One region of the uncultured Faecalibacterium sp. genome, then DNA from elsewhere that is predicted to be linked to it. Evidence: predicted binding sites of a transcription regulator. Region 1 holds the regulator's gene; each other region holds the start of a gene.
The links. The regulator Rex, encoded in region 1, represses fermentation and respiration genes when NADH is low (regulators of the CRP and FNR family bind a similar motif). The targets are predictions, from matches to a motif close to ATTGTTAANNNNTTAACAAT.
Positions count from the first base shown of each region.

Region 1 (6,614 bases):
ACGCACTTGCTGGTCTTGGTGATGGCCAGACCCATGGAGACCTTGGAGAAGCCGCCGTTGTTGTCGCCGAACTTGATCTCTTCGCCAACGGTGAAGCCGTCCTTGTTGGCATCATCCAGAGCGGAGGAGTACTTGGAAGCAGCGGAATCCCACTCGAAGATGCCTGCGATCTTACCGGTGATCCACTCGTTGGACTGGTGGGTAGCGGTATCAGAGTTTGCGGAGTAGTAGGTCTTCAGGTTCATCATGACGTGGCCATCCACCAGGCTCTTGATGAAGTCGATGCCCTCAGCGATCTCGTCCTCGGTGTAGTTCAGGGTAGAGGTGACGGGGTCAGCCCAGTCCTTGCCGTACTTGGACTCGAGGTAGAACACCATCAGGATCATACGGTCGTATGCGCCCAGATGCATGGGGTAGTAATCGTCGCCCAGCTTCTCCTTGAATGCCTTGCCGGCAGCCATCAGATCATCCAGAGACTTGGGAACTTCGGTGATGCCAGCCTTGTTGAAGGTGGTCATGTTCCAGAAGAAGATACGGCCGGTCATGGAAACGGGCACGCACTGCTGGCTGTTTGCAACGTAGCAGGCGTCCATGGCAGCGTCATCCCACTGGGTCAGATCCAGGAACTTGGAAACAGTGTTCAGGTCCACGAACTTGCTGCCATCAGCAGAGTAGTTGTACAGCCAGTTCCAGTTCACCTGGCACACATCCTGTGCGTTGCCAGCGATGAAGGCAGCTGCCATTTTCTCTTCCCAGCCGGACCATGCGGCGAAGGTGGGCTCGATGGTGATGTTGGTGTGCTCAGCCTGGAACTCCTTGATGGCGTTCTGGTAAGCCTCGTGACGGCTGTCGCCGCCCCACCAGCTGATGGTCATGGAAACAGGGCCGTCAGACAGTGCCAGGCTCTCGTCTGCAGAAGCAGCGGGAGCGGAAGAAGCGGTGGAAGCAGCAGAGCTGGATGCAGCAGAGTTGCCGCCGCAGGCAGCCAGAAGGCCGGCAGCGCCCACAGCGCCGGTGACCTTCATGAAATCACGACGAGAAATTGCCTTGCTCATTTTTGTTCTCCTCCTAAATACAGAAAACATCATCTCGAACGGGGGTCTGCACATACCCCGTTGTATACAATTATGATAACAAAACAACAACCAAAAAGAAAGACGCAAATTGCAGATATCTAAACAAAAAACGTACAAATATTGCTCTTGTTTCCGCGCAAGAATTGACGCCTTCGCTGAAATGAATAAACTTGGCTCGAAAAACTGTGCAACATGTATACTTCGCTATTTTGCATAGAAAACTGGGATGCATCATAGAGGGAACGTCGAATTTTGCGATAATTTTGTAAACATTCCGTTTCAGAACGTGGAAACGTTGCATATATTGTGGACGAACACCAGCTTAAAAAGCCCGGATGGGAGCCTTTGAACTGATATATCAATAGCGCAAAAAATGTTCACTCTGATATATCAATTGCGTGAAGCGGGCATCCGGCACCGGTCTGCAGGCGTGGAAATCGGTGCTTCTTCGCCCTTTTGGGGGGTGAAGAAGCACCGACAGCAACATATTTTGCGCTGCTGCGTGGACTGCGCCTGTGGGCCGGGAATAAAAAAGAAAGGCTGCCGTGTCGTTGGACACAGCAGCCTTGTATACAAGTTTATTCGACCCGCGAAGCAGCTTTTTCGGCGTAGAACGCGCGCTTTGCCTTGAAATAGCACTGGGGGCACATGCTCACGTACTGCACATCGTTTTCCAGATCGATGGCCACCTGCTCGCCCTCAAAGACGAATCTGCCGTTCACCCTGCGGCAGTTGCAGATGGCCTTGCGGCCGCAGGTGCAGATAGTCTTCATTTCCTCGATGGTGTGGGCCAGCTCCAGCAGGCGGGTAGAGCCGGGAAAGCCCTTGAGCGAAAAATCTGCCCGCAGGCCGTAGCAGATCACCGGAATGTTCAAATCCACCGTGACCATGAACAGCTGTTCTGCCTGCTGCGCAGTGAAAAACTGGCTCTCGTCGCACAGCACGCAGGCCAGCGGCGCACCGTCAGCGTTGGCCGTGCGCACGGCCTCGAACACGTCCGTCTCCGGCGGGATCAGCAGATCAGCCTTGCGGCGCACGCCCAGACGGCTCACCAGCTCACCGCCGCCCTTGGTGTCCACCTGTGGCTTGAGGATCAGCACCCGCATCCCCTGTTCTTCGTAGTTGTGGGCTACCTGCATCAGGGCGGTGCTTTTGCCGCTGTTCATCGCGCCGTAACGGAAATACAGTTTTGCCATTTGAAAAACTCTCCTTACAGAAAGAACCCTCTCAGCCAAAGCCTGACGGCTTTGCCAGCTCCCCCGATGGGGGAGCTTTTCTGCATCTTCCGGGCAGGCTGTCCTTCGCCGGAGAAGCAGAAACTTTCCCGTCCCCACTCATAAAGCTACCCTTTCGGGGGAGCTGTCGAGTGTATGCGAGACTGAGAGGGTTCAGCGGCATCTCAGGCTTTGACTGAGAGGGTTCTCTTATTACTTATAATAGGTATATTCAGTCCTGATTGCGCAGGCGGTAGCCAAGGCTCATCAGGCTGTCGCCCAGATGGACGTTCTCCACCACCACATCGGGATACGGCACAGAGAGGTCATAGTGGGAGAAGTTCCAGAAGCCCTCGATGCCCAGATCCACCAGACGGCCGCTGACCTGTTCCGCACCGTCGCGGGGCACACAGAGCACTGCGACCTTGGGGTGATGCTCGGCACAGAAAGACTCCAGCTCGTCGATATGGCGGATCTGGATGCCGCTGATCTCCTTGCCCACCTCGCTCTGTGCCACGTCAAAGGCGGCGATCAGGCGGTAGCCGTTGGTATCGGTGGTGATAAAGCGGCTCACTGCCTTGCCCAGACGGCCGCAGCCGATCAGGATGGTGGGCAGGCGGTCGCCGTTGCCGAACAGCAGGCCTTCCAGAATGGAGAGCAGGTTTTCCACCGAGTAGCCGATGCCCTGCCGGCCATTCACATCGCCGATGCAGTTGAAGTCCTGCCGTACCTGCGAAGCGGTGGTGCCCATCTGAGCAGCCAGCTCGCGGGAAGAAATGCTGTTGATGCCGTCCGCCTGCAGAGAGCACAGATAGCGGTAATATTTGGGAAGACGCTTGATAACGGGAAGCGAAGCCCTTGCAGGAGTGTTCATAGAATACTTTCTCCTTTCGCTCTATCGCAGTACTTGCCGCAGCTGCCTGCTTTACAGATGCGGCGCAGAGAAACCCCGATCCGTTTACGGGTTCATATTGCAGATATTACAGTCAATTATTTAAAGTATACTGCACCGATGGAGAATGTCAAATCATTCTCAAAAAATTTTTATGAAATGTTACCGCTTTTTTGCTGCAGCGGGTCTGCATAGCCCGGCACAGGCTGGGGAATGCTGACAAAAAACGCAGGAGGAAAGCATATGAACGATGAAACGCAGCAGACCGACGCAGGACGGCTGGAAAAAGAAGAGATCGAGGATCTGGGCACGGTCACGCTGGCCCGCGGGGAGCATGTGATCCACTGTCTGACCGTCATCGGCCAGATCGAAGGCCATTCGGAAGCGCCGCAGGGCCAGAAGACCACGAAGTATGAGCATGTCATCCCGCAGCTGGTGGCCGCGCAGGAGGATCCTCGCATCGAAGGTCTGCTGGTGCTGCTGAACACGGTAGGCGGTGATGTGGAAGCAGGCCTTGCGCTGGCGGAGCTGATCGCCAGCGTGTCCAAACCCAGTGCAACGCTTGTGCTGGGCGGCGGGCACTCCATCGGCATCCCGCTTGCCGTCAGCGCCCGGCGCAGCTTCATCGTGCCCACAGCCACCATGACCGTGCACCCGGTGCGGCATTCCGGCGTCATTCTGGGGGTGCCGCAGACCATGCGCAGCTTTGAGCAGATGCAGCAGCGCATCACCGGCTTCGTAGCGGCCCACAGCGGCATGACCGAAAAACGCTACACCGACCTGATGCTCCACACCGGCGAGCTGGTGATGGACATGGGCACTGTGCTGGATGGACGCCGGGCTGTGAAGGAAAAGCTCATTGATGAGCTGGGCGGGCTTTCGGATGCGCTGGCGTGGCTGTATAAAGAGATTGAACGCAAATGAAGGCCGATTTTGTACAACAATAGGTTTGCCATTTTCTTCCCTGCGTGGTACAATAATAAAATCAAATAGTGTGTCTACTACAAACGCGGGGAACAAAGAAACATGGCAACAAAAAAACGTAAAACGACAACACGGCGCGCAGCATCGCGCAAAAAGCGCGCAGAACAGCGGCTCCCGGCAGGGCTTGGTACCCTGTTTGCAGGCCTTTTGCTGGTGGTGCTGGCCTTTGTGGAGGGAGATTCGGCATGGAAGGCCCTGCACGATGTGCTGTTCGGACTTTTTGGCTGCGGCAGCTTTGTGCTGGGCGCGGCAGTGTGCTGCCTTGCTGTGCAGTATACCCGGGGCGAAGACCTTCTGCCCAAGATCTTCAAGCTGGTTCTGGGGCTGGTGTTTGCCTGCGGCACGGTGATCGTTTTTTCCGATATCCAGCCGCAGGGCATGTCGGCATTCCAGATGACAGCTGCCTGCTATGCAAACGGCGTGAATGCATGGATCGGCGGCGGTGCGCTGGGCGCACTGCTGGGCGGCAGCCTGCTGCTGCTGTGCGGACGGCCTGCGGCAACCCTTATCATGATCGTGCTGGCACTGTGTGTCAGCCTGTACATTTTTGATCTGACCCCGGCAGAGGTGTGGCAATGGCTGTGCGCTGCGTTTGGCGGCGTGCACGCAAAGGGTGCGGCCATGGCGCAGCAGAGCGCAGCCCGCCGCGCTGAACGTGCCGCTGCCCGCGCGGCAGAAGCCGAGGCTGAGGAAGACTACGACGAAGCAGAAGATGAATACCGGGATGAGGAAGATGCCGAAGAGGAGATGGAAACTCCGGCTTTCCGCATCGGTGTGCCGGACTGGCTGAACGGCATCCGCCACTGGGGCCACAAGGTGACCGAAGAGATGGAGGCGGAGAAGCCGGAGGCCGCCCCGCAGCCGGAGCCTGCCGCCCCGGCCATCACGCCGGTGCAGGTACGGGTATCCCGGCCCCGGGCTTCCTTTGACGTAGACCTTGGCCCCGACCACACCGAGGTGAAGGAGGGCGGCAGCGAACCCATCGAGCCGCTCATCGTGGGCCCGGGCGGCACCTTTGGGCAGAACCCGCTGCGCCCGGCCCCCAGACCTGCCCCGCAGCCCATCGTACAGGACGCAGTGGAGACCGATGCATCCGATTTCTTTGCAAAAGCTGCACAGCCGGTGCAGCCTGCGGCAGCGGAAAGCTTTGATACTCCGGTCATGACCCCGGAAATGCCGACGGCCCAGCCGGAAAGCCCGGCAGCGGCCATCACGCCGGAGATGCCCGCCGTGCCCATCCAGCCCGCAGTCCCGGCGGCACCCGCCCGGGTGAGCGCCGAAAACGCCGTTGCCATGCGCGGCACACCCGACGAGGACGGCTGGATCAGCATTACCAGCGAACCGGTGGAGGAAAAGGATATCAGCACGCTGGTGGCAGCGGCAATGGAAAAGCCTGCCGCTTCCGAGCAGGCCGCGGCAGCGGCCCCTGTGGACGAGACCGAACCGGTGGATACTTATCAGTACCAGTATCCGCCCATTGAGCTGTTTGAAAAATCGCAGGACGAGACCGACCCCGGCGCGCAGGAAGAGCTGAAAGCCAACGCCCAGAAGCTGGTGGATACGCTGGAAAGCTTTGGCGTGCGCACCCGTGTGCTGGATATCTCCCGGGGCCCCTCCGTTACCCGGTACGAGGTGCAGCCCATGGCGGGTGTCAAGATCAGCCGCATCACCTCGCTGGCAGACGATATCGCCCTGAACCTTGCGGTGGCGGACGTGCGTATGGAAGCACCCATCCCCGGCAAGCCTGCCGTGGGCATTGAGGTGCCCAACCACAAAAAGACCCCGGTGTATATCCGCAGCGTGTTCGAGAGCCAGAGCTTTTTGCGCATGACCTCACCTCTGGGCATTGCGCTTGGCAAGGACATTGCCGGTGTGGCACAGGTGGCAGACCTGTGCAAGATGCCCCATCTGCTCATTGCAGGCAGCACCGGCAGCGGTAAATCCGTGTGCGTGAACAGCATCATCATGAGCCTGCTGTTCCGCTCCAGCCCGGAGGACGTGAAGCTGCTGCTGATCGACCCCAAGGTGGTGGAGCTGGCCGAGTACAACGGCATTCCCCACCTGCTGATGCCGGTGGTCACCGAGCCGAAAAAGGCCGCAGGTGCCCTTGGCAGCGCGGTGCAGGAGATGGAGCGCCGCTATCATCTGTTTGCAGAGAACAATGTGCGCGACATCAAGTCTTTCAACAAGCTGGCCGCAGAACGGCCTGATCTGGAAAAGATGCCCTACATCGCCATTATCATCGACGAGCTGGCCGATCTGATGATGGTGGTGGGCAAGGATGTGGAGGACTCCATCTGCCGCATCGCCCAGAAGGCCCGCGCCGCCGGTATGCACCTGATCGTAGCCACCCAGCGCCCCAGCGTGGACGTGATCACCGGCCTGATCAAGGCCAACATCCCCAGCCGCATCGCATTTGCAGTGTCCAGTCAGGTGGACAGCCGCACT
Region 1 is NZ_FMFG01000021.1:2,437-9,050, reverse strand. Features, by position in the region: gene QZL71_RS08365 (ABC transporter substrate-binding protein) at 1-1,055, opposite strand, end outside; gene QZL71_RS08360 (thymidine kinase) at 1,655-2,272, opposite strand; gene QZL71_RS08355 (redox-sensing transcriptional repressor Rex) at 2,523-3,164, opposite strand; gene QZL71_RS08350 (ClpP family protease) at 3,426-4,106, shown strand; gene QZL71_RS08345 (DNA translocase FtsK) at 4,209-6,614, shown strand, end outside.

Region 2 (6,614 bases), on a different contig from region 1:
GATCCTCCACCAGAAAGGTCTCGGCATCCGCAGAAGGCACGGCACTTGGCGGCTGCGCAGATGCTGCAGGCGAAGATACGGCAGAAGATGCGGCAGAAGATGCGGGCTCTGCCCCGCTGAGCACGGCGCGTGTGACCCGGTAGGCAGCCAGCGGCAGAATGCTACCCAGCACCAGCAGGACCGCAAAGATTGGCAGAAAAAACTTTTTCATAGTCCCAAACCCTCCGACAGCGGTGTTTTTTTAATCAGAATACCGGATATACTCTGAAAAAAGATGCGAAACAGGGAAAAAGCCTTTTGCGATGCAAGCGCAAAAAAGCACCAAACCGGCTTTTTGTGCGCTGAACGGTGCAGTTAATGCTTGAATTTACTCGTCAAAAGCGATAATATAGAATTATACCCATCATTGAGGGTGGGCGGGAAAGTATATAAATAGGATGAAAGGAGAATTCCCCTTATGAATTTTGCACATTCGGAGGTGGCAACGCTGGACCCGAACACGATGCGGACTTTGTGTGAGGAATATGTTGCCAACAACTACATCGATCCGGAGACGAGCGAGCGTCTGGGGGTCAAGCGCGGCCTGCGCAACCCGGATGGCACCGGTGTGCTGGCCGGCCTGACCAACGTCTGCGACGTTGTGGGCTATAAAAAGGATCAGGAAGGCCATGTGATCCCCACTCCCGGCAAGCTGATCTACCGCGGTGTGAACATCAACGAGATCGTGGACGAGGCCTACCGCAACGACCGCTTTGTGTTTGAAGAGGTGATCTGGCTGCTGCTGTTCGGCAGTCTGCCCAACCAGGAGCAGCTGGACGATTTCTGTGAGATCCTGGCAGAGCACCGCGCCCTGCCGGAAGGCTTCATGGACACCATGAACGCCCCCTCGCCCAATATCATGAATAAGCTGCAGCGCTGCGTGCTGGGCCTTTACTCTTATGATGAGCACGCCGAGGATCTGAGTCTGGAGAATATCCTGAGCCAGAGCATCAATCTGATCGCCAGCATGCCCACCATGATGGTGAACGCTTACCAGATGAAGCGCCGCTACTACGATAAGCAGAGCATGTTCTTCCACCTGCCCAAGCCCGGCCAGAGCACGGCAGAGCACATCCTCAGCACCTACCGTCCGGACCAGAAGTTCACCCACGAGGAAGCAAAGCTGCTGGATATGTGCCTGCTGGTGCACGCCGACCACGGCGGCGGCAACTGCTCCACCTTTACCGCCCGTGTGCTGTCCTCCTCCGGCACCGATACCTACTCCGCAATCGCGGCGGCCATCGGTGCACTGAAGGGCCCCAAGCACGGCGGTGCTAACCTGATGGTGAACCGTCAGCTGAAGGATATCCTCAAGCATGTGGAAAACCCCGAGGACGACGATGAGGTGCGCGAGTATCTGCGCCGCATCCTGCGCAAGCAGGCGGGCGATGGCTCCGGCCTGATCTACGGCATGGGCCACGCGGTGTACACCATCAGCGACCCTCGTGAGGTGATCCTGAAGCAGCGCGCCCGCCATCTGGCCTACGACAAAGGCTTTGAGGAAGAGTATAATATGCTGTGCAGCATCGAACGGCTGGCCCCCGGCATCTTTGCCGAGGAAAAGGGCAGCACCAAGCCGGTGTGCGCCAACGTGGACCTGTTCAGCGGCCTGATCTACAACATGCTGGGCATCTCTGAGGATATCTACACCCCGCTGTTCGCCATTGCCCGTGTGCCCGGCTGGTGTGCACACCGCGTGGAAGAGGTGGTATTCGCCAACCGTATCATTCGTCCCGCTTACAAGTATCTGGGCGTGCGCCAGAAATATAAGCCGATCGAGGAACGCTGATGAATCCTTCTGTTTTGTTCGTTTTTATCCTGAGCATTCTGCTGGGCGTGCTGCGCGCGGCAGACCTTGCCTTTGGCACCGATGCCGTCACCGGTCTGTGCGTGGTCGGCTCGGTGTGGTGGCGCTATCTGGCACTGGGTATCGTGGTGCTGGCTGCAGTGCTTGTGGGCCGTACACAGCCTTCCCACTCGGAAGCGGTGCGTAGCCGCAGGCCGCTGGCCGGTATTCTGGCTTTTGTCGGTGCAGTATGTTTTCTGGCCGCAGCGGGTGCACAGATCGCGCTGGGCGCAGCTTCCGGTCTGGGCGGCTTTGTGCGGTGCATTCTGGAATGCCTGTGCTCCGCGTGGCTCAGCACCATGGGCCGCTGCTGGCTCAGCCCCAACGAGTGGAAAAAGCCCTTTGGTGGGCTGTATCTGGCCGTGGCGGGCAGTCTGCTGTTCTACTGGAACGTGCTGCTGCGCTTTATGGAGAACAGCTCCAGCTGGCACCGCGTGACCCCTACAGCGGCGGTGTGGCAGGCGCTTGCGGCACTGGTGTTTTTGGCAGCGCTGGCCCGGGCACTGCATGTCCCGCAGCCGGGCAATGGCAAAACACTGTGCGCAGCCGGGCTTGCCGCATTTGCACTTTGCCTGTGCTGGCAGCTGCCCTATGTACTGGTTTTGATGAGCGGCCTGAGCTGGGCCGCACCGGCTGTCTGGCCGGAGATCTTTGCCGGACTGGGCCTTTGCTGCGTGGGCGGCATTGGCGGAGCGTGCGTTACAGCCTGCTTGAACGGGGAGAGCTGACAAAAATATTGGCACTCTGTTGGCGCAATTGCCGAAAAGCAGGGAATGAAAGGAATTAAAATCGTACAAAAGCAAAAAATGCAGTGAATGTCTTGTTAATTTTTTGGCAGACACTTGAAACTTTCTGCGTTTTGGTCTAAAATAAAGATACCGTGATTTATCCGATTATGGGTAAAATAATTAGGAGGTACTATTAACATGGCTGTTAGAGTTGCTATCAATGGTTTCGGTCGTATTGGTCGTCTGGCTTTCCGTCAGATGTTTGATGCTGAGGGTTACGAGGTCGTCGCAATCAACGACCTGACCAGCCCCAAGATGCTGGCTCACCTGCTGAAGTACGATACTGCTCAGGGTTCTTTCTGCGGCAAGATCGGCGAGGGCAAGCACACCGTCGAGGCTACCGAGGACTCCATCATTGTTGACGGCAAGGAGATCAAGATCTACGCTGTTAAGGACGCAAAGGACGCTCCCTGGGGCGAACTGAACGTTGATGTCGTTCTGGAGTGCACCGGCTTCTACACCAGCAAGGAGAAGAGCATGGCTCACATTCAGGCTGGCGCAAAGAAGGTCGTTATCTCTGCTCCCGCAGGCAACGATCTGAAGACCATTGTCTTCTCCGTCAACGAGAAGACCCTGACCGCTGAGGATCAGGTCATTTCTGCTGCTTCCTGCACCACCAACTGCCTGGCTCCCATGGCTAACACCCTGAACAAGACCTACCCCATCGTCTCCGGCATCATGACCACTGTTCATGCTTACACCGGCGACCAGATGATCCTGGATGGTCCTCAGCGCAAGGGCGATCTGCGCCGTGCTCGTGCTGGCGCACAGAACATCGTTCCCAACACCACCGGCGCTGCTAAGGCTATCGGCCTGGTCATCCCCGAGCTGAACGGCAAGCTGATCGGTTCTGCTCAGCGTGTGCCTGTTCCCACCGGCTCTACCACCATTCTGGTTGCTGTCGTCAAGGGCAAGGATGTCACCAAGGAGTCCATCAATGCTGCTATGAAGGCTGCTACTTCTGAGTCCTTCGGCTACAACGAGGATCAGATCGTTTCTTCCGATGTCATCGGCATGCGTTACGGCTCTCTGTTCGATGCTACCCAGACCATGGTCGCTAAGATCGACGACGACACTTATCAGGTTCAGGTCGTGTCTTGGTACGACAACGAGAACTCCTACACCTCTCAGATGGTCCGTACCATTAAGTACTTCGCTGAGAACTGCTAATCACAGTTCTACGCTCAAAAGTGCTTGAGGTGCCGTGCTGAATGACAACTAGTATTGGCTTTGCTGATACGAACATGCTGTGATTGGTACGACAACAGGATATTGAGTTCAACACCCTTCCTTTTGCGGGTCTCCGTGAGAGGAAGGGTGTTTTTTTGCTGCAAAAAAGCAATGGAACGAGTTCCTTTCTAAAATGAATAGGTTGCAACAAAAAGACGGAATAAAGTACGGAAATCTTAGCCATGATGCAGGCAATGATACAGCTGCAAAGTATTGTACCCCAGAGGAAAAAATGGCAAAATATTTTTAGTGTCAATAAATACATTTACGAAATTGATATTGATGATTCTGGAAATAAAATGTCAATGAATTGCGGCGTAAATCTGTCAAAAACCTGGGCGTAGATGCGTCCGGGCTTTTTCTGATGTAAAGGAAACCGGGCCGGAGTTTGGCACGGTATGGGGATGAGATCCCTAAATGGGGAAAGCGACGGGAAAGGGAAAATGAAGGAGAAATTGAGGCTTGCTGTTTTTGGCCACAAAAGGTGGTCGAGAGAGGGCGGCGTGGAGATCGTGGTAAAAGAGCTGTGCACACGGATGGCGCAGCAGGGCTGTCAGGTGACATGCTACAACAGAGCAGGCCATCATGTGAGCGGTGCGGAATATGACGATGCTGGTAAAACGGAGTACGAGGGAATCCGTCAGAAGTCTGTTCCGACCATTGAACGGCGCGGGGCTAGAGATATAATACGCGGCTGTCATAATAGGGACAAGGGTACGGCAGAGAATGAAAGGCTCCGCAACCCGAAGTTCATATTTTCTTACCCGAAGAATGAACGACTGATCTTTTTGGGTGGCAGCAATGCCATCCAGAAAGAAATCTCGACCATGAGGGTGGGGTGACAGCCAGCGGACAGGCAAGTGAGCCTATCCGCTCTTTGTGTTGGCCGAGATATTGATGAAGAAATTGAGTGGGATTGTGGGAAAGATTTATGAGTAAAAAACTTGCAATTGCAATGTTCGGACAGAAGCGATTATCGAGAGAAGGTGGAGTAGAGATCGTTGTCAAAGAGCTCTGCACCCGAATGGCACAGAATGGTTGTGACGTGACCTGTTACAACAGAGCAGGCCATCATGTGAGTGGTGCAGAATATGACGATGCTGGTAAAACGGAGTACGAGGGAATCCGTCAGAAGTCTGTTCCGACTATTGAACGGCGCGGACTTGCTGCAGTCAGCTCCTCCGCATTTGCGGCACTTTATAGTGCATTTGGAAAATACGATGTGGTGCACATCCACGCCGAAGGACCGGCGTTCTTTGCATGGCTGCCGAAGATGTTTGGGAAAAGAGTTGTTGTTACCGTCCATGGCATTGATTGGCAGCGCGAGAAATGGCAATCAGGACTTGGCTCTAAGTTTATCCACCAAGGCGAAAAAAATGCTGCGAAATATGCGGACGAGGTCATTGTTCTGAGCAAAGGAGTGCAGAAGTATTTCTTGGAGACCTATGGAAGGGAGACGCATTTTATCCCTAATGGTGTCAATCGGCCAGAGGTTCGGGAGGCAAGGCTGATCAAGGATCATTTTGGACTGGAAAAGGATTCCTACATATTGTTCCTCGGTCGTCTGGTGCCAGAAAAGGGTATTCGATATCTGGTTGAGGCCTTCAAGAATGTCAAGACGGATAAAAAACTGGTCATCGCAGGCGGCTCCAGCGATACGGATTCCTTTATGGAGGAAGTGAAAGACCTAGCGAAGGGTGACGATCGGATTCTCTTTACCGGGTTTGTACAGGGAGCAATGCTAGATGAACTATACAGCAATGCTTACATTTACACGCTGCCGTCTGATCTGGAGGGAATGCCATTAAGTCTGCTGGAGGCAATGAGCTACGGCAATTGCTGTCTGGTATCCGACATTCCAGAGTGCGCAGAGGTTGTGGAAGATAAGGCATTGATTTTCAAAAAGTCGGATGTAGAGGACTTGCAAAAAAAACTGCAAGAGGCCTGTGACCATCCAGAAATGGTTATAAGAATGAAGAATCAGGCAGCTGACTTTATCTGCGAGAAATACAACTGGGATAAAGTTGTAAAGGAAACGATGAAATTGTACAGGAGAAAATAATAGATGAGAGTATTGATAATAAATAAATTTCTATATCCAAACGGTGGATCAGAAACCTACATATTTAAGCTGGGTGAGGCGCTAGAGCAGCACGGACATGAGGTTCAGTACTTCGGTATGGAGCATGAAGGCCGCTGCGTGGGCAACCGGGTCAATGCTTATACATCTGGTATGGACTTCCACGGCGGCAGCAAACTGAGCAAGCTGACCTACCCGATCAAGACCATCTACAGCAAGGAAGCACGGGTGCAGCTGAGAAAAGTTCTGGACGACTTCAAGCCGGATGTCTGTCACCTGAATAATTTTAACTACCAGCTGACACCTTCCATCATTCTGGAAATCGTGAGGTGGCGCAAGGAGAACGGAAGAGATTGTAAGATCATCTTCACGGCACATGACTACCAGCTGGTCTGCCCGAACCACATGCTGAACAATCCGAACACCCACCAGAACTGTGAGAAGTGCCTCGGCGGCCATTTCGTGAACTGCATGAAAGGCAAGTGCATCCACGGTTCCACTGCGAAGTCGGCCATCGGCATGATGGAGGCTGAGTTCTGGAAGTGGAAGGGCACCTACAAGTACATTGACACCATGATTTGCTGCTCGGAGTTCATGAAGAGCAAAATGGACAGCAATCCGCTGTTTGCAA
Region 2 is NZ_FMFG01000003.1:84,332-90,945, forward strand. Features, by position in the region: gene spoIID (stage II sporulation protein D) at 1-211, opposite strand, end outside; gene QZL71_RS02145 (citrate synthase) at 458-1,828, shown strand; gene QZL71_RS02150 (hypothetical protein) at 1,828-2,613, shown strand; gene gap (type I glyceraldehyde-3-phosphate dehydrogenase) at 2,812-3,843, shown strand; gene QZL71_RS13270 (hypothetical protein) at 4,347-4,745, shown strand; gene QZL71_RS02165 (glycosyltransferase family 4 protein) at 4,835-5,965, shown strand; gene QZL71_RS02170 (glycosyltransferase) at 5,969-6,614, shown strand, end outside.
Region 2: a site for Rex is predicted at 2,705-2,724, ahead of gap (type I glyceraldehyde-3-phosphate dehydrogenase). Genes of this name have one in related genera too.

Region 3 (6,614 bases), on a different contig from region 1:
AGGTGATGGCCGTGACCAGCTCCGGCAGCGAGGTGCCCAGTGCCACAAAGGTGAGCGCGATCACCGACTCCGGCACGCCCAGTGCCTGTGCGATCAGGGTGCCGTTGTCCACCAGCAGGTTGGCACCCACGGCAATGAGCACAGCGCCCACGGCCAGCAGACCCAGCTCCTTGGCAAAGGACGCATTTTCTTCCGGTTCTTCCTCTTCTTCCGGGGCGGGGGCGTTCTTCATGGCCATCACGTTGCAGATGATATACGCTACGAACATGGCCAGAAGGATCAGGCCCACCGGGCGGGAGAAGTAGCCGGTGGTGTAGGCCACACCGGCATAGAAGGCCGCTGCCACAAAGAAAAACAGCACCGGCGTGCGCAGGCTCTTGGGGTCTACCTTGCCCGGCTTCACCGCAATGGTGAGGGCCGCAATGAGCGATGCATTGCAGATGATCGAACCGATGGCGTTGCCATAGGCGATCTCGCCGTGGCCGGTAAAGGCCGAGGTGGTGGAGACCATCACCTCCGGCAGGGTGGTGCCGATGGACACCACGGTGGCACCGATGAGCAGCTCCGGCACATGGAAGCGGCGGGCAATGCCCGTGGCACCATCCACGAACCAGTCACCGCCCTTGATGAGGCACAGCAGGCCCACGATGAACAGCAAAACAGGAATGAGCATAGTTTTCTCCTTTTGTTTTTGGCAGAGCAGCAATAAAAAAGAGGCCTTTATTACATCCTGCCCAGAAACGGGAAAGTGTAATAAAAGTCTCAAGCTTCTGGTGACACAGCGGGCATTTCTGCCGGGATGTCGCTGCGCCACAGCGCACCGTTTTTGCAAAACGAGCGCCCTTTACTCCCTTTTATCCGAAAAACATTATACCGGTTTTTGCACCAAAGTGCAAGAGGAGCGTTGAAATTTCATCCGGCCTTGGCTACTTTCTTCGCGTTGGGATAAATACGCTCCATGCGGGCATCGTCAAAATGCGCATCCAGCAGCATATCGATGCTGTTCTTGGGGCCTTCACCGCTGGTGCGGGCATCGTACCGGGCCAGCGCCAGCGCACTGGTGAGCGTGTTCACCGCCATGAATACGGCCAGCAGGACGGTCATCCATGGGCGGACGCGGCTGCGCACCTTCTCCATGCCTCTGAGCACCAGCGGATAGCCGTAGCGCATCCATACCACCGCCGCAATGCCCCAGAAAAAGCAGTACAGCAGGTTGATGCGCCCGCCCAGATTGAACTTGAACTTGCTGTAGTCCCAGAACACGGTGCCGAACAGCAGCTCGGTGACGGCGCTGCACACGTATTCGTACACACCGCCCATGACGGTGCCGAAGGCGAACAGGTAGCGGTCGCTCCGGTCCTTTTCCTGACGCAGCAGCACCGTTGCCAGCACCAGCGCCAGACCCCACACCACGCTGAACGGCCCCCAGACCAGACTGGAGCGGCTCATCCAGACCCCGGCGGTCACGCGGCAGAACACCGTCTCCACCATGTCGCCCAGAAACGCGCCGATCACGAACAGCCACAGCAGGTCGGACACGCTGAGGAAGTTCTTTTCCCCCTTCCGGAGCGCAGTCTGCTCCTGCCGGGCCGCAGCCGGGTAAGCATACTGGATGCGTTTTTCAATGTAAAGCGCGATCCTGCGGCGCAGCGTGTCCGACCGCTCCCCCAGTCTCTGGTTGAGCTGCTCCAACATCGGGTGCCGGGCCGCATACTGCTGCACCAGCACCGCCGAACCGATCTGGTCCAGCACCGCCACCGTCAGCGAGACCCATACTGCCGGGCGCAGCAGCCAGACAGGGATATGCGCGCACAGCTGCAGCAACACATTATTGCCCCACAGCACACTTGCCGTGCCCAGCGCACCCCACAGCAGCGAATACTGCAGGCACACATAGCCGTTCAGATTGAATTTTTTGCCGGAATAGTCCCACCACTTGCGGCGGTGCAGGCGTTCCAGCAGTTTGGCGGTGATCCATTCCATCACCGTTGCCGCCATCATACAGGCAAAGAACAGGTAGACCGGCTCGGTGCGCAGGTCGCCGAAACTCACGGCCAGCAGCACGCCGGTGGTACCGTAGATAAAGCAGAACGGGCCTGCCGCCGCACCGCGGTTGGCAAACCTTCCGCCCCGGATGGTCGCGACTACCGTCTCAGCCACCCAGCCCAGAAAGGAATATACTAGATAAATAACACCCAGAGTATAGAAGTTCAGCGTCATAAGGTTCCTTTCGCTTCCAGTTTTTTCTTACTGCATTGATTGTACCTGTTTTGGGCGCTGTGTACAAGAGCCGTGCAGAAATTTTGTCACTCTGCGACGCGGCAGGCTCTCCGGGCATCTCTGAAAAGACGAAGATCCAGTCTGTTGCTTTGTTTTCAGATACATCTTAGAAAAAGGCCCTGCCATCCCGAAGGACAGCAGGGTCCAAAATTACAGCTTGAATTTACAGAGCGGAATCACAGCTGGCTCTTATACAGCTCCACGATCTCTTCCACGCTGGTGTCGCGGGGATTGCCGGGACGGCAGGCATCCGCAAATGCGGACTCGGCGAGGAACTGGATATCCTCTTCCTTCAGGATGCCGTGCAGATTTGTGGGGATGCCCACGTCTGCGCTCAGCTGCTTGACGGCGGCGATGGTGGCGTCAGCGGCTTCCACATCGTTCATCTCGTCGATGCCCATAACGCCCATGGCCTTGCCCACGGCGCGGTAGCGCTCACCGGCAACGCTCTTGTTGTACTCCAGACCCACCGGCAGCAGGATAGCGCAGGCCACACCGTGCGGGGTGTCATACAGAGCGGACAGGCCGTGTGCCATGGAGTGGACGATGCCCAGACCCACATTGGAGAAGCCCATGCCGGCGATGTACTGGCCCAGAGCCATGCCCTCGCGGCCTTCCGGGGTGTTCTGCACTGCGCCGCGCAGGCTCTGGCTGATGAGCTTGATGGCTTCCAGATGGAACATATCGGAGATGACGCAGTGACCCTTGGTGATGTAGCCCTCGATGGCGTGGGTCAGAGCGTCCATGCCGGTGGCGGCGGTCAAGCCCTTGGGCATGGAGGACATCATATCGGGATCGACCACGGCGATCTCGGGGATATCGTTGGTATCCACGCAGACGAACTTGCGCTTCTTCTCCACATCGGTGATGACGTAATTGATGGTGACCTCAGCAGCAGTGCCGGCAGTGGTGGGAACAGCGATGGTGAACACCGCGTGCTTCTTGGTGGGAGCAACACCTTCCAGAGAGCGAACATCCGCAAACTCGGGGTTGTTGATGATGATGCCGATGGCCTTTGCGGTATCCATGGAGGAGCCTCCGCCGATGGTCACGATGCAGTCAGCTTCAGCAGCCTTGAAAGCGGCCACGCCGTCCTGCACGTTGGCGATGGTGGGGTTGGGCTTGATCTCACTGTAAACAGCATAGGCAAAGTTTGCAGCATCCAGCAGATCGGTGACCTTCTTGGTGACGCCGAACTTGATCAGGTCGGGATCGGAGCAGACGAATGCCTTCTTGTAGCCGCGGGCGGTCAGTTCGGGAACGATGTTCTCAATGGCACCGTGGCCATGGTAGGAGATGGTATTCAGAACGATGCGGTCAGCCATAGTTATTTTTCCTCCAAATCTCTTTTCCGCCGCTTTCCGGGCGGAACTCTCTGTTTTTCAGCATAGCACATTGTCAAAAGCTTTGCAATGTGAAATTGTTTGAATTTATTGTAAATTTTTATCAATGTGCAGTGTTTTATGGGCACTTTTTCCGATTTCCCACAATTTTATGATGTTTTTTCTTTTTCCCCTTGACAAGTAGCGCAAATCGTGTATTATTGTATCAAGCGCTTAATACAGCAAGACAAGGAGATGATACCATGGGCGAACAGTTTGATGCCAGCCGCCCGATCTATGCCCAGCTTGTGGAACGGCTGAAGGCCCGGATCCTGGCCGGCACCTACCCGCCGGGCGGGCATCTGGATTCGGTGCGTGATCTGGCCGCAGCCGCCGGGGTGAACCCGAACACGATGCAGCGGGCCCTTGCCCAGCTGGAGACGGAAGGTCTGGTGCACACCGAACGCACCGCAGGCCGCTATGTTACGGAGGACACTGCATTGATCGAACAGCTTCGCGCCGACACCGCCCGGACGCTGGCGTCGGATTTTCTGGAAAAGATGCGCGGCATCGGCTACAGTCCCGCACAGGCGGCCGCGCTTTTGGAACACTGGGACGCAAAGGAGGACCGCAATGAATGAACTTTTGAGCTGTGAAGCACTGACCAAGTGCTACCAGAAGGATAAGACCGCACTGGAAAATGTAGACCTGCACATCGGCTTTGGCCGCATCGTGGGTCTGCTTGGCCCCAACGGCAGCGGCAAGACCACCCTCATCAAGCTGGCGAACGGTCTGCTGCAGCCCAGTGCAGGCAGCATCCGGATCGCCGGCATGACCCCCGGGCCGGACACCAAAGCCATCGTGTCCTATCTGCCGGACGCCGACTGGCTGCCGGACTGGATGCGTGTGGAGCAGCTGGTGGAAATGTTCCGCGAATTCTATGCCGATTTTGACCCCGCCAAGGCGAACGAAATGCTGGCCCGGCTGGAACTGGAACCGAAGGCGCGGCTCAAGACCCTCTCCAAGGGCAGCAAGGAAAAGGTGCAGCTGATCCTGGCCATGAGCCGCGCCGCAAAGCTCTACCTGCTGGATGAGCCCATTGGCGGCGTGGATCCTGCCGCCCGGGACTACATCCTGAGCACCATCCTGAACAACTACAGCCGGGATGCGACCGTCATTCTATCCACCCACCTCATCGGTGATATCGAGCCCATTCTGGATGAAGCCGTCTTTTTGAAGGATGGCCGGGTTTTCGCCCACCGCAATGCCGAAGAGCTGCGCGAGACCGAGGGCATGAGCGTGGATGCATATTTCCGGGAGGTATTCAAATGCTGAAACAGCTGTTAAAATATGAATTCAAGGCCACCGGCCGCACCTACGGCGGGCTGTATCTGGCCCTTGTTGCGCTGGCAGTGCTGAGCGGCTTTTCCCTGCGCAGCTCTTCCAAGGACAACTTTGCATCTCTGCTGCTGTTCGCCTACATGGTCGTAGCCGTTGCGGTGGCAGTGGTGTCCGTGATGACCATTGTCACCCGCTTCACCCGCAATCTGCTGGGCCGCGAAGGCTACCTGATGCACACCCTGCCGGTGACGGAAAGCCAGCTCATCCTTTCCAAGCTGATCTCCAGCGTGGTTTGGATGCTTTGCAGCAGCATCGTGGGCATTTTCTCCTTTGCGGTGATGCTGCTGGCTCTGTCTCTGAACAGCGCGGCCCTGCAGCAGCTGCCGGAGCTGTGGCAGAAAGTGGTAGAGATCTTCCGAGAGATCTTCCGCATGACCGGCAGCTCCGGGTGGCTCTGGCTGGCCTTTGAAACGCTGAATGGGCTGGTGGCACTGGTGTCCAGCATCCTGTGCATCTATGCCGCATGCATGATCGGCCACCAGTTCAAAAAGCACATGGTCCCGGCCGGTATTCTGGCATTTTTCCTGCTGTCCTTCCTGCAGAACTGGCTGAACTCCAGTGTCAGCAGTGCCGACATGCTGCAGGCTGTTTCCGATCCCACCCTTGGCGGTGTAGATGTTTCCATTGCTGCGCCCAGTGCGTTCACCACCCTGTTCGGGCTGGCGGTCAGCATTGCCTTTGCCGCAGGATACTTTCTGCTGACCCGCTGGCTGATGGAGCATAAGCTGGATCTGGAATGATCTTAATGTCCTCCGCTTTCGTTCTGGGCATTTTCAGCGAAACTACTTCTTAATTGCAATTTGTAAAAGGCCGAACCATAAACTTCATCTGATACAAAAAACATCTGCAAGCTGCCCCATACCGGGCAAAGTTTGCAGATGTTTTTCTTGTTATAAAGTGTTCAGCACTCGTCGTACTGCTTTTTCAGGTAGTTCAGGCATTCCACCGCGTTTTCCGGGGTGGTGTTCTCCAGCGTTGCAAAGATATAGGGCTTTTCCTGCTTTGCAAACCGCAGGATGGTGCGGTAGTCCTCCATGCCTCCCTGCCCTGCACCCGTAGCAGCCAGCTGGCCGCCTGCATCCTTGCGCAGAAAATCCTTGAAGTGGATCATGGCGATATCCTTACCCAGAAGCTCGATGGCCTCGGCGAACACTTCCTCGCGGCGGTCCACATTTTCCATGTTCAGCAGGTTGACGGGGTCGAACAGGATCTGCAGGTTCGGGCTGCCGATCTCATCCAGCACGGTGCGGGCGCGTCTGGCATCGTACACGATGTGCTTGACTACCGGCTCAATGGCAATGGTCACGCCGTACTGCTCGGCACAGCGCACCACCGGCTTGAAGTTCTTGATAAAGGTGGAAAGTGCGGCATCGCTGCGGCACTCCGGACAGAATTTGTACTCCGCGTTGGGCGCACCGGTCTCGGTGCCCACCATGCCGCAGCCCAGAAGACTTGCAAAGCGGATATGGGCATAGTATTTTTCCTGAATGGCGTGCAGGGCATCCGCATCCGGGTGGGCAAGGTTCAGGTAGTTGCCCAGCACGGCAATGTCGATGCCGTTTTTCTCAAACAGATGCCGCAGATACAGCGCATAGCCGGGGGTCAGGGCGC
Region 3 is NZ_FMFG01000004.1:27,914-34,527, forward strand. Features, by position in the region: gene QZL71_RS02605 (calcium/sodium antiporter) at 1-673, opposite strand, end outside; gene QZL71_RS02610 (putative ABC transporter permease) at 913-2,220, opposite strand; gene fucO (lactaldehyde reductase) at 2,457-3,605, opposite strand; gene QZL71_RS02620 (GntR family transcriptional regulator) at 3,866-4,243, shown strand; gene QZL71_RS02625 (ABC transporter ATP-binding protein) at 4,236-4,937, shown strand; gene QZL71_RS02630 (ABC-2 transporter permease) at 4,931-5,743, shown strand; gene QZL71_RS02635 (sugar phosphate isomerase/epimerase family protein) at 5,905-6,614, opposite strand, start outside.
Region 3: a site for Rex is predicted at 3,675-3,694, ahead of fucO (lactaldehyde reductase). Genes of this name have one in related genera too.